Regions from separate parts of the Priestia sp. J2 genome, predicted to be linked through region 3. Evidence: riboswitches for the same ligand, from Rfam matches in the RefSeq annotation. Region 3 holds a riboswitch; each other region holds the start of a gene.
What was found. Region 3 has a riboswitch for S-adenosylmethionine ahead of LJY09_RS24420 (phosphoadenylyl-sulfate reductase). Riboswitches for the same ligand answer to the same signal wherever they lie in the genome.
Positions count from the first base shown of each region.

Region 1: another riboswitch for S-adenosylmethionine. It lies ahead of LJY09_RS05900 (hypothetical protein); the one in region 3 lies ahead of LJY09_RS24420 (phosphoadenylyl-sulfate reductase).
Region 2: another riboswitch for S-adenosylmethionine. It lies ahead of mtnW (2,3-diketo-5-methylthiopentyl-1-phosphate enolase); the one in region 3 lies ahead of LJY09_RS24420 (phosphoadenylyl-sulfate reductase).

Region 1 covers NZ_CP086208.1:1,154,951-1,158,187, forward strand. Annotated here, with positions in the region: gene LJY09_RS05890 (GNAT family N-acetyltransferase) at 1-115, shown strand, start outside; gene LJY09_RS05895 (amidohydrolase) at 163-1,317, shown strand; SAM riboswitch class I at 1,381-1,482, shown strand; gene LJY09_RS05900 (hypothetical protein) at 1,551-1,793, shown strand; gene LJY09_RS05905 (M20/M25/M40 family metallo-hydrolase) at 2,263-3,237, shown strand, end outside.
Region 2 covers NZ_CP086208.1:1,206,421-1,209,657, reverse strand. Annotated here, with positions in the region: gene LJY09_RS06150 (2-hydroxy-3-keto-5-methylthiopentenyl-1-phosphate phosphatase) at 1-493, opposite strand, end outside; gene mtnW (2,3-diketo-5-methylthiopentyl-1-phosphate enolase) at 490-1,734, opposite strand; SAM riboswitch class I at 1,815-1,921, opposite strand; gene LJY09_RS06140 (pyridoxal phosphate-dependent aminotransferase) at 2,052-3,224, opposite strand.
Region 3 covers NZ_CP086208.1:4,709,579-4,712,815, reverse strand. Annotated here, with positions in the region: gene LJY09_RS24430 (VOC family protein) at 1-44, opposite strand, end outside; gene cdaS (sporulation-specific diadenylate cyclase CdaS) at 142-768, opposite strand; SAM riboswitch class I at 1,082-1,184, shown strand; gene LJY09_RS24420 (phosphoadenylyl-sulfate reductase) at 1,439-2,152, shown strand; gene LJY09_RS24415 (sulfate permease) at 2,172-3,237, shown strand, end outside.

The sequences.
Region 1 (3,237 bases), 1.5 Mb from region 3:
AGTTGAGATGTATGAACGAAAAGGATATGTTCAAGCTAAAGAAAAGCACCTTGCAGAAGGCTATACGACCGTATTTCTTTATAAAAAATTCAATGAGGTACACTCTTTGTCATAAAAGATAGAGAAGTGGTCTAAATTAAGAAATGTGAAAGAGTGATAAATATGACAGATCAATTACTACTAAATACGCTAATAGACATACGCCGTGAGCTGCACCGGTTTCCAGAGCTTTCAATGAAAGAATATGAAACAACTAAACGTATTAAAAAGTGGTTAAAGCACTACGATATTTCTATAGCGGATGCATTCCATTTAGACGTGGGAGCAGTAGCGGAAATTGTGGGAGGAAAGCCGGGACCTACTATCGCTATTCGAGCTGATATTGATGCGCTGCCAATTGAAGAAAAAACCAATCTGCCATTTGCTTCTGAAGTGAACGGTGTTATGCACGCATGCGGACATGATTTTCATACGGCTTCTATAATCGGAGCAGCCATTCTTCTCAAAGAGCGTCAGCAGGAGCTTTGCGGTACGGTTCGATTTATCTTTCAACCGGCCGAAGAAACGGCTTCTGGGGCAAAAATGCTCGTTGAAAAAGGTGTGCTCGAAGGAGTAGAAGCGATATTTGGGATGCATAACAAACCGAATCTTCCTGTAGGAACCATTGGTGTCAAATCGGGACCTTTAATGGCAAGTGTTGATCGTTTTGAAATTGACGTCAAAGGAGTAGGCGGTCACGCAGGTATTCCAGAAAAAACAGTAGATCCGATTGCTGCTGCTGGTCAAATTGTTACTAGTTTACAAACCATTGTCAGCCGTAATCTCAGCCCATTTCAAAATGTTGTTGTCAGCATAACTCAAATCCACGGAGGGAGCTCGTGGAACGTCATTCCTGACAAAGTAACGCTTGAAGGAACGGTGCGTACCTTTCAAGAAGAAGCGAGAGAAAAAATACCGGCTCTTATGAAACGATCTGCTGAAGGGATTGGAGCAGCTTTCGGGGCTTCAGTAGACGTTAAATGGTATCCGTATCTTCCTGTAGTAAACAATGATGATACGCTGGAAAAATTGGTTATTAACGCTGCAGAGAATCTTAGTTATCAAGTCGTAGAAGCTGAACAATCGCCTGGAGGAGAAGATTTTGCCGTATATCAGCAGCGTGTACCAGGATTTTTTGTATGGATGGGTACGGCTGGAGAATATGAATGGCACCACCCTTCTTTTTCATTAAATGAAGAGGCATTACTTGTAGCAGCTTCTTATTTTGCTAATCTAAGCTTTGACTTTTTGAATTCATTCCATTACCAAAAAAATTAAAATATTTTTATTTTTCTATTTACGCGGATAGAATTGTTTGATAAAATAAACTTTAAATTAAAAAAGTTATCACGAGTGGACGAGAGATCTGGCTCTTTGACTCCACAGCAACCTACGAATGTAAGGTGCTCCTACCAGCAAAGCATGTGCTTTGGGTGATAAAACGGGTGAAAAACTCATTTTGCATCAAAGCAAAATGAGTTTTTTTTATTTTTCTAAAAGGAGAGGGTTTTATGAGTCATACAGCAGTTGCAGCACATACAGGAGAGAAAGCATTAAAGGAAGCCGTAAAATTATTAGGAAAGCATTATCAAGTAGCTTATCGTGAATTAGAAACATTTTATGAAATTGTGGTCGAAAACCATGTTCGTACATATGCTGTAGGCATAGATATTAAAGATGTACAAAAAGCAAATGAACTAGAAATTTATTCATCATGCTGTTCCAAGCTTGAGCGAGTAGGCTGTCTTTTATAGAAGAAGTTTGCTCGCGCCTCTATTTTTTTAGTGTTTTTAAATAGAAAGCATGTTTTTTGACAATTGAAGAATCTGGTGGGTATAATCATTACTCACTAGGTTTTAAAATTAATCATAAATTGTCGAAATTTTTACACAAATTAAAGGTTACATTCGAAATGAATTGTGGTATGTTATAAAACAAGAATATTTTATGAAAGGAGCATTGAAATGGAAATGTCTCTTGAACATGGAAACGATGCAGGAAGCGAACAGCTTATTGATCGTATCCTAGACTTTTTAGAAGATGACGAAAAGTAAAAAAAAGAGTGTGCGGTGCTAGCCCTAGCCGCGCACTCTTTTTTTATCATGTGCGTCAAGGAAGCGCATACTATGATACATAGGGATAGAATGAAAGGGTCTCTGTCAAAGGGATTGACGAATCGTTTTGTTTGATGGAAAATTTAGAAAAAGGAAAGAGATGAAGGGTATGTCGAACAAAACATCTTTGTATCAAACAAAAGAACAGTTAAAGAAGCTTGTAAGCGAATTGGTTTCTATACCTAGCGTGACAGGAACGATGGCAGAAGTGGAAATGGCTGAATCGATAGCGTCGTATTTATTGAAGCTGCCTTACTTTCAAAAAAACGAGCAAGTTGAGCTTCATTCAACAGGAGACGGGCGATCGATTGTCACAGCTTTTGTTGAAGGAAAAAATACGAATAAAACAGTTGTATTAGTCAGTCATTACGACGTAGTGGATGTACAAGATTATGGACAGTGGAAAAAGGATGCTTTTCACGCTGATACGTTAACGAGTACTTTTTATAATGATATGGAACAAGTTCCGGCGCACGTACAAAAAGATATGATAAAAGGAGACTGGCTTTTTGGCCGAGGAACGATGGACATGAAAGCAGGTATTGCTCTGCATATCAGTATGATTGAACGAGCATGCAACGGAGAGTTTGACGGAAACATCCTGCTTCTGTCGGTACCGGATGAAGAAGTAAATTCGCTCGGAATGAGAAAAGCAGTGCCTGTTCTTTTAGAACTTGCGTGCAAACATCAGCTGGATTTTTCTCTCATGCTAAATGCAGAACCAGTATTCAGCCGCTATCCTGGTGATCAAACGAACTATGTGTACTCAGGATCGATTGGCAAGATCATGCCAAGCTTTTTGTGTTATGGAAAAGAAACTCATGTAGGGGAACCGCTAGCTGGTTTAAATGCTAATTTACTAGCTTCTTATTTAACAAAAGAAATAGAACTAAACGTTGATTTTTGCGAAAAAGTAAGAGATGAAACGAGTCCACCTCCTACGGTACTGATACAAAAAGATTTAAAAGAAGAGTATTCCGTTCAAGTTCCGCACTCTGCCGTTGTATTATTTAATTTATTTATGTTAAACCGCTCTCTTAAAGAAGTAACAGATCTGCTGTTGAAATCGGCTGACAAAGCGGCT
Region 2 (3,237 bases), 1.6 Mb from region 3:
CAACCGTATGATCTCTTTCATCTGCAAGATGGCGAATAATCGTTGGCTTACAGCAGCCGCAGTCATTTGTACACTGTTTATCACATGTATGAGGCCACGTAATGGAAATATGCTCACCGGAAAAATCAGATCCGTTGCAGTAGAACATTTCCTCTGCAACTCGATTTCCCAAAAGCGGTTTTACAAAAAAGTCAATTCCTCCGCTTACAATATAAAGCGGAATATGATGCTCTTTTGTATAGGCAATAAAATCATCAAATCCATCTCGAATAGCAGACGTCTCTAAAATATAAGAAATAATATCTTCCTTTAATTCCACGGGAAGCAAGGCAAACATTTGCCCTACTCCTTCTTGAATGGAGACGCGCTGTGCTAGCACGTCGTCTTTAATACTTTCCCACTCCGGAGGAGCAAATTGTTTCATAATAGCAATAATGTTATCGCTATTTGTGATTGTTCCATCAAAGTCACAAAAGATTTTTAACGATGTCATGCTTTCACCTCTACTGTTCCCCATAGTTGCAAAGCTTTTTGCAACTCTTTTGATTCTTCCGCTTTTTCGGCTAGCGTTTGATGAGAGAGTACTCCATCTATCGCCACACGGAATGCTTTTCCTCCTCCGATAGCGCCGTCTGGATGACCGTGAACTCCGCCTCCTGCATTAATAATGCTGTCGATTCCAAAGTCCTTCACAAGCTGCGGTACCATTCCAGGATGAATTCCTGCTGAAGGAACCGGGAAAGTCTGCTTATATTTGTACACAGGACGCGTTAATTCGTAGGCAATGCCTGTCGTATCTTCAAGAGAAAGCGCTACGCTTCCGTATGGTGATGGAAACAGTGAGAAATCCGCTCCGGCTAAGCGCAATAGTTTTCCAAGCAGTAATGAATTTGAAAAACCGTAAAACTCTGATGGCGTAAGCGCTCCGCTAACAGCTGGGTGTGCCATAATCGGCAAGTTAATTTCATCATCTTCTCGAAGTGCCTGCAGTACGTCTAACCCGTAAGCAAATACGTTGAATAAAAGAGCATCGGCTCCTAGCTCAGCTGCTTTTCTCGCTTTTTCTTTTAATTCAAACGTTCGTCCCGTTAAATTAACAGCATACAGCGTGCGGTGTCCCGTTTTTTCGTATACTTCATTCAGTACTTTTTTTCCTTCTGTAACGCGAGTTTCAAAAGGTGTTCGTTCACTATCAAACAAAATCTCGTCGTCTTTAACCAAATCCACTCCGCCAAGCGCTTGCTCACGCAGCTGAGTTGTTAAGTACGTCATGTCTCTTCCAATCACGCCTTTAAAAATACTCATCACAAGCGGACGGTCATAAACGCCTAGTTTCTCTCGTATACCTTCTATTCCAAAGCGCGGTCCTGGGAATTCAGCTAATAATTCATCAGGAAAATCCAAGTCTAATAATTTCACTTTTCCATCAAGTGATAGTTTTCCGAAAACCGTAACTAAAATAGCCGGTAAATCTCTTGAAAAGTTGGCAGTTGGATAAGCAATTTTGACAATAGCCTGCTTAACCTCTCCGCCTAAATATCCGTTAACACGTTCGCAGTCTTGAAGCTCAGTTACGGATACGACGCGCCCTTTATGCTTTTGAAGCTGCTGTTGATCTAAAAGCGGCAGATCTGTCCATGAGCCGACGGTTAGTCCTAAAGCAATTCCTTCCGCTTTTTTATGAAAATTTCCTTTATTGTCATGTAGTAAGTAGCTTGCAACGATTTCACTCATTATGCTAAAAACTCCCTTGCTGTTTAATATCGTTAATAAAAAAAACCTCTTCTGTGATTAAGAAGAGGCTTTCGTTGCTCTTCTTATCTCTCAGCTGCTGCTGCAAGAATTAGCACCGTGCTTAACATGCGTTAAGTCGGTTGCCGGGCTTCATCGGGCTAGTCCCTCCACCTACTCTTAATAAGAAAGTTGCTATTTATTTAAATTAAATTCGTAGATTATATACTAAATAAAAAATACCGCTAGGATTTATCGGTTATTAATCTCGTTAACTTCTTACATATTAAGCCAACTCAAAAAGGATTGTCAATGCGTTTTTAAAATAAATTTAATTTTTTTATTCGAGATACAGCTTCTCTCATGCGCTCTTCATCCGTCAGCAGTCCTACGCGCACATAGCCTTCACCATATGTTCCGAAGCCTACTCCAGGTGCCACTACAACGTGGGCTTTTTTAAGAAGTAAATCTGAAAATTGTTCAGAAGTATATCCTATAGGAACTTTTAGCCATGCAAAAAAGGAACCCGCTGGAGATGTAACGTCCCAACCAATTTCTTGAAGCCCTTGAATAAAGGTATTGCGTCTAGATTCATAGCGCTTAACTAAATCATTCACACATTGTTGAGATTCTAACAGAGCTACCGCTGCTGCCTCTTGAACCGCCCCAAAGAGGCTGACATACATATGATCTTGAAGAAGATTAATAGCTTCTACTACACTTTCATTTCCTACAGCAAATCCAACTCGCCATCCCGCCATGTTATACGTTTTAGAAAGAGTATAAATTTCAATTCCCGTCTCTTTTGCACCAGGAGTCTGTAAAAAGCTGATTGGCTTTTTACCATCAAATCCAATGGCTCCGTAGGCAAAGTCGTGTACCACACAAATATCGTGCTTGGCAGCAAACGCCACGGTGTCTTCAAAAAATTCTGCTGTTGCCACTGCACCGGTAGGATTATTCGGATAGTTTAAAAACATGAGCTTTGCCTGTTCTTTAGCACGTTCACCTATCTCTTCGTATACGGGCAGAAAATGATTTTCAGCCGTGAGCGGCATCACTTCCATCTTTGCTTTTGCAAGCTCTACTCCAGACCAGTAATCAGGATATCCAGGATCCGGAACCAGCACCGTATCTCCAGGGTTTAATAAGCACTGCGGAATTTCTACAAGTCCACCCTTCCCGCCAAACAAAATAGCTACTTCTTTTTCAGGATCCACATCAACGCCATATTCTCGTTTATAAAAAGTCGCAACGGCCTCTTTTAAAAACTGGTGCCCCCGAAATGGAGAATATTTATGATGCATAGGATTAGCACTTGCTTTTTGGAGTGTTTCTACAATATGTGAAGGAGTAGGCTGATCAGGATTTCCCTGCCCTAAGTTAATAACGTCGTGCCCTTGGGCCATTACTTTTCCTACCTTGCCTACAAGTGATGCAAAAAATTGTTTTGGTAAACTTTTTAATAGTTCCGATTGCTCAAATTGTTTCATCATCGCACACCTT
Region 3 (3,237 bases):
TCCTTTACTTGAACGCCTACATGTTCAAATTTTAAAATTGCCATATGCATCACCCGTATCTATAGTATGTAAAAACTATGAAATATATTAAAGAGAAAGGATATAGAAGTCAAGATAGGGCTGCTTATTAGGAAAGGGCTCTTAAATCATATTTTTGCTGGAGTGAATAGGGTAGAGGCTTCCATCAAGCGCAAACGAAATTTTGCCTGTTTCTTCAGATACAACTAAAATTAATGCATCCGATTTTTCTGACATTCCAATGGCTGCACGGTGACGTGTTCCCAATTTTTTGTTCGTTGAAATAATAGACGAGAGAGGTAAAACATTAGCAGCCGAAATAAGCTGATTATTTCTAATTAGGACAGCTCCGTCATGTAAGGGTGTCCCTGGATAGAACAGTGTCTCAACTAGCGTAGCGCTGACAGGAGCTTGAATAGGCATTCCTTTTTGAATAAGAGGATCAACATTTTGTTCCCGTTCAATGACAATTAAAGCGCCGTGACGTTTCTCAGAGAGGTTATGAATAGCTAGGGACAGAGCAGCGTATTCAAATGTATAAGGCGATAAGTAATGACGCAAGTAATAAGAGGCGGCCGTAGCTTGAACATCTTGAAATAACCTTCTCATCTCCTCAAAATCACATAGGATACAATGATCACTCGTGTCTAAATGTTTAATTAAATTAGAGGCTTCAGTTGAAATCTGCTGTAAATATGTTCGTACATTATTTTTAATTGTATCGTCTAATTGAAAGGGTTGTCTCTCCATCTTATATAGCTCCTATCTGTCAGTCAGTGTTATCTGTAATGTGTGCTAATGTGGGTGAATTATCCGTAAAGCTTATAAATCCGCTATTAATTTTATAGAGAGATTTTGCGTTTTATTTAGCAAGAGAACATCAAAAGTTGGAGAAAAAAGAAAGCGTTTTATAAACTGATATGTTCACATTTGGGTTAAATTTACATATGTTGTTTTAAATAAAAGTATAGATATTTCTGTGAATTTAAAGTATAGTTTTCTTATCGGATATATGATTTTTAATGTTGACAAATATTCTAAATATGCTAAAATTTTTAAAAAATGCTTATCAAGAGTGGTGGAGGGATCTGGCCCGCTGAACCCCGGCAACCTGCTTAGCAAGGTGCTAATTCCAGCAAAGTGTGTATCATTTTGAAAGATAAGGTGAAAATTTATTGCCTACCCAGTCTTTCAATACGGAAGACTTTTTATTTTGATATAGCGCAAGCGATAATTTGAGAAGGGAAACCAATGACTGTAAACCCCGACTTAAAACAAATTTTTGAACACGCCGAAGTAAAGTAAGAATTAAATAGTTTCGCTGACTAGACACACTAGAGGCGGTTTTATCCAATTCTAGTGGGTAAAACCGTCTTTTTTTATTGGATAACGCGGATAACTAAGAATTGGAGTGGAGAAAATGGCAGACTTATATACGTACGAAAACTGGAGCGATACATTTCCAGAGTTCGACAGTAAAGATGAAACAAAAGGAGCCCTTTCAGCATTGCAGTGGGCGTATGATACCTACGGAGATTCAATTATTTATGCGTCAAGCTTTGGGATCGAAGGAATCGTGTTAATTGATTTAATTTCAAAAGTGAAAAAAGACGCTGAAATTGTCTTTTTAGATACAGGCGTTCATTTTAAAGAAACATATGAAGTGATTGATGCAATTAAAGAACGCTTCCCTGATTTACGTATTCATATGAAAAAGCCGGATTTAACTCTTGCAGAACAAGCTGAAAAACATGGAGATGAGCTTTGGAAGAGTCAGCCTAACTTATGCTGTCAAATTCGAAAAATCATTCCGCTAAGAGAATCCCTTGCTCCTTATGATGCGTGGATTTCTGGTTTGAGACGCGAGCAGTCTGAGTCTCGTGCCAACACGAATTATTTTAATAAAGATGAGAAATTCAAGAAGGTGAAAGTTTGTCCGTTAATTCATTGGTCATGGAAAGAAATTTGGCGCTATGTGTATAAGCATGATTTGCCGTACAACAAACTTCATGATCAAGGCTACCCAAGTATCGGCTGTGAGCCCTGTACCGCACCTGCCTATAATGTAGACGATTTACGTTCAGGAAGATGGGCAGGTACACAAAAAGTTGAGTGCGGATTACACGAATCTTAAATACGAAAGAGCTGAATAAATGATGCTTTTATATGTTGCCTTTATCATTGCGCTTTTTTTTGCAATGAATATTGGGGCAAGCGGTGCAGCAGCTGCTATGGGCGTTTCATACGGCTCCGGTGCAATTAAAAAGCGAAGAGTGGCCCTGTTCATCTGTGCTGTAGGAATTGTGCTCGGAGCTGTTACCGGAGGCGGTGAGGTGGTAAAAACCATCAGTTCAGGTATCATACCTGAAAAACTGCTGTCAGTAGAATTAGTTATTATCATTCTGGCTGCTGCAACGCTGTCACTCTTTTTCGCGAATTTGATTGGTATCCCTCTATCAACAAGTGAAGTAACAGTTGGCTCAGTTGTTGGAGTAGGAGTAGCTTATCAATCTCTGTATGTAGAAAAACTTTTAATTGTCATGTCTTTTTGGATTATTGTTCCGCTAGTTTCATTTGTCATTGCTTTTTTGATTGGGAAAGTGATAAAACGCAGAGCGCATAAAAAAGAAGCAGAGGGAAAGTGGAAAAGAGTTTTAACGATTTTAGTTATAGCGACGGGATTCTTTGAAGCCTTCTCAGCTGGAATGAATAATGTGGCAAATGCTGTCGGTCCTCTAGTAGGAGCTGGGTTAATGGATGCTACAACGGGTGTCATAGCAGGAGGATTGGCGGTGGCACTCGGAGCTCTTTTACTAGGAGGCCGAGTTATTGAAACAAACGGAAAAAAAATTACTCGCTATTCTGTAGGGGAAGGCTGCATTATTTCAGGTACTGGTGCTTCTCTTGTTACAGCAGCTTCACTGTTTGGTTTGCCAGTACCGCTTACACAGGTCACTACGTCTTCTATTATTGGGATAGGCGCAGCGAAAACGGGATTTACGAAAGAACAGCGCGAAGTGGTCATTCAAATGTTAAAGGTTTGGGTGGTATCCCCTGTATTTTCACTCGTAATCTCATATGTTCTTGTGAAATTAGTACTTGAAAGCGACTTATATTCATTTGTGGTGCTAGCTAGTGGCTGCATTGCCACAGCAGGTGTTCTAAGCTTAGCTAGAACGACTAGAAGAAAAAGAGCAAGCTTGCAGTCGGAAAAAGAAA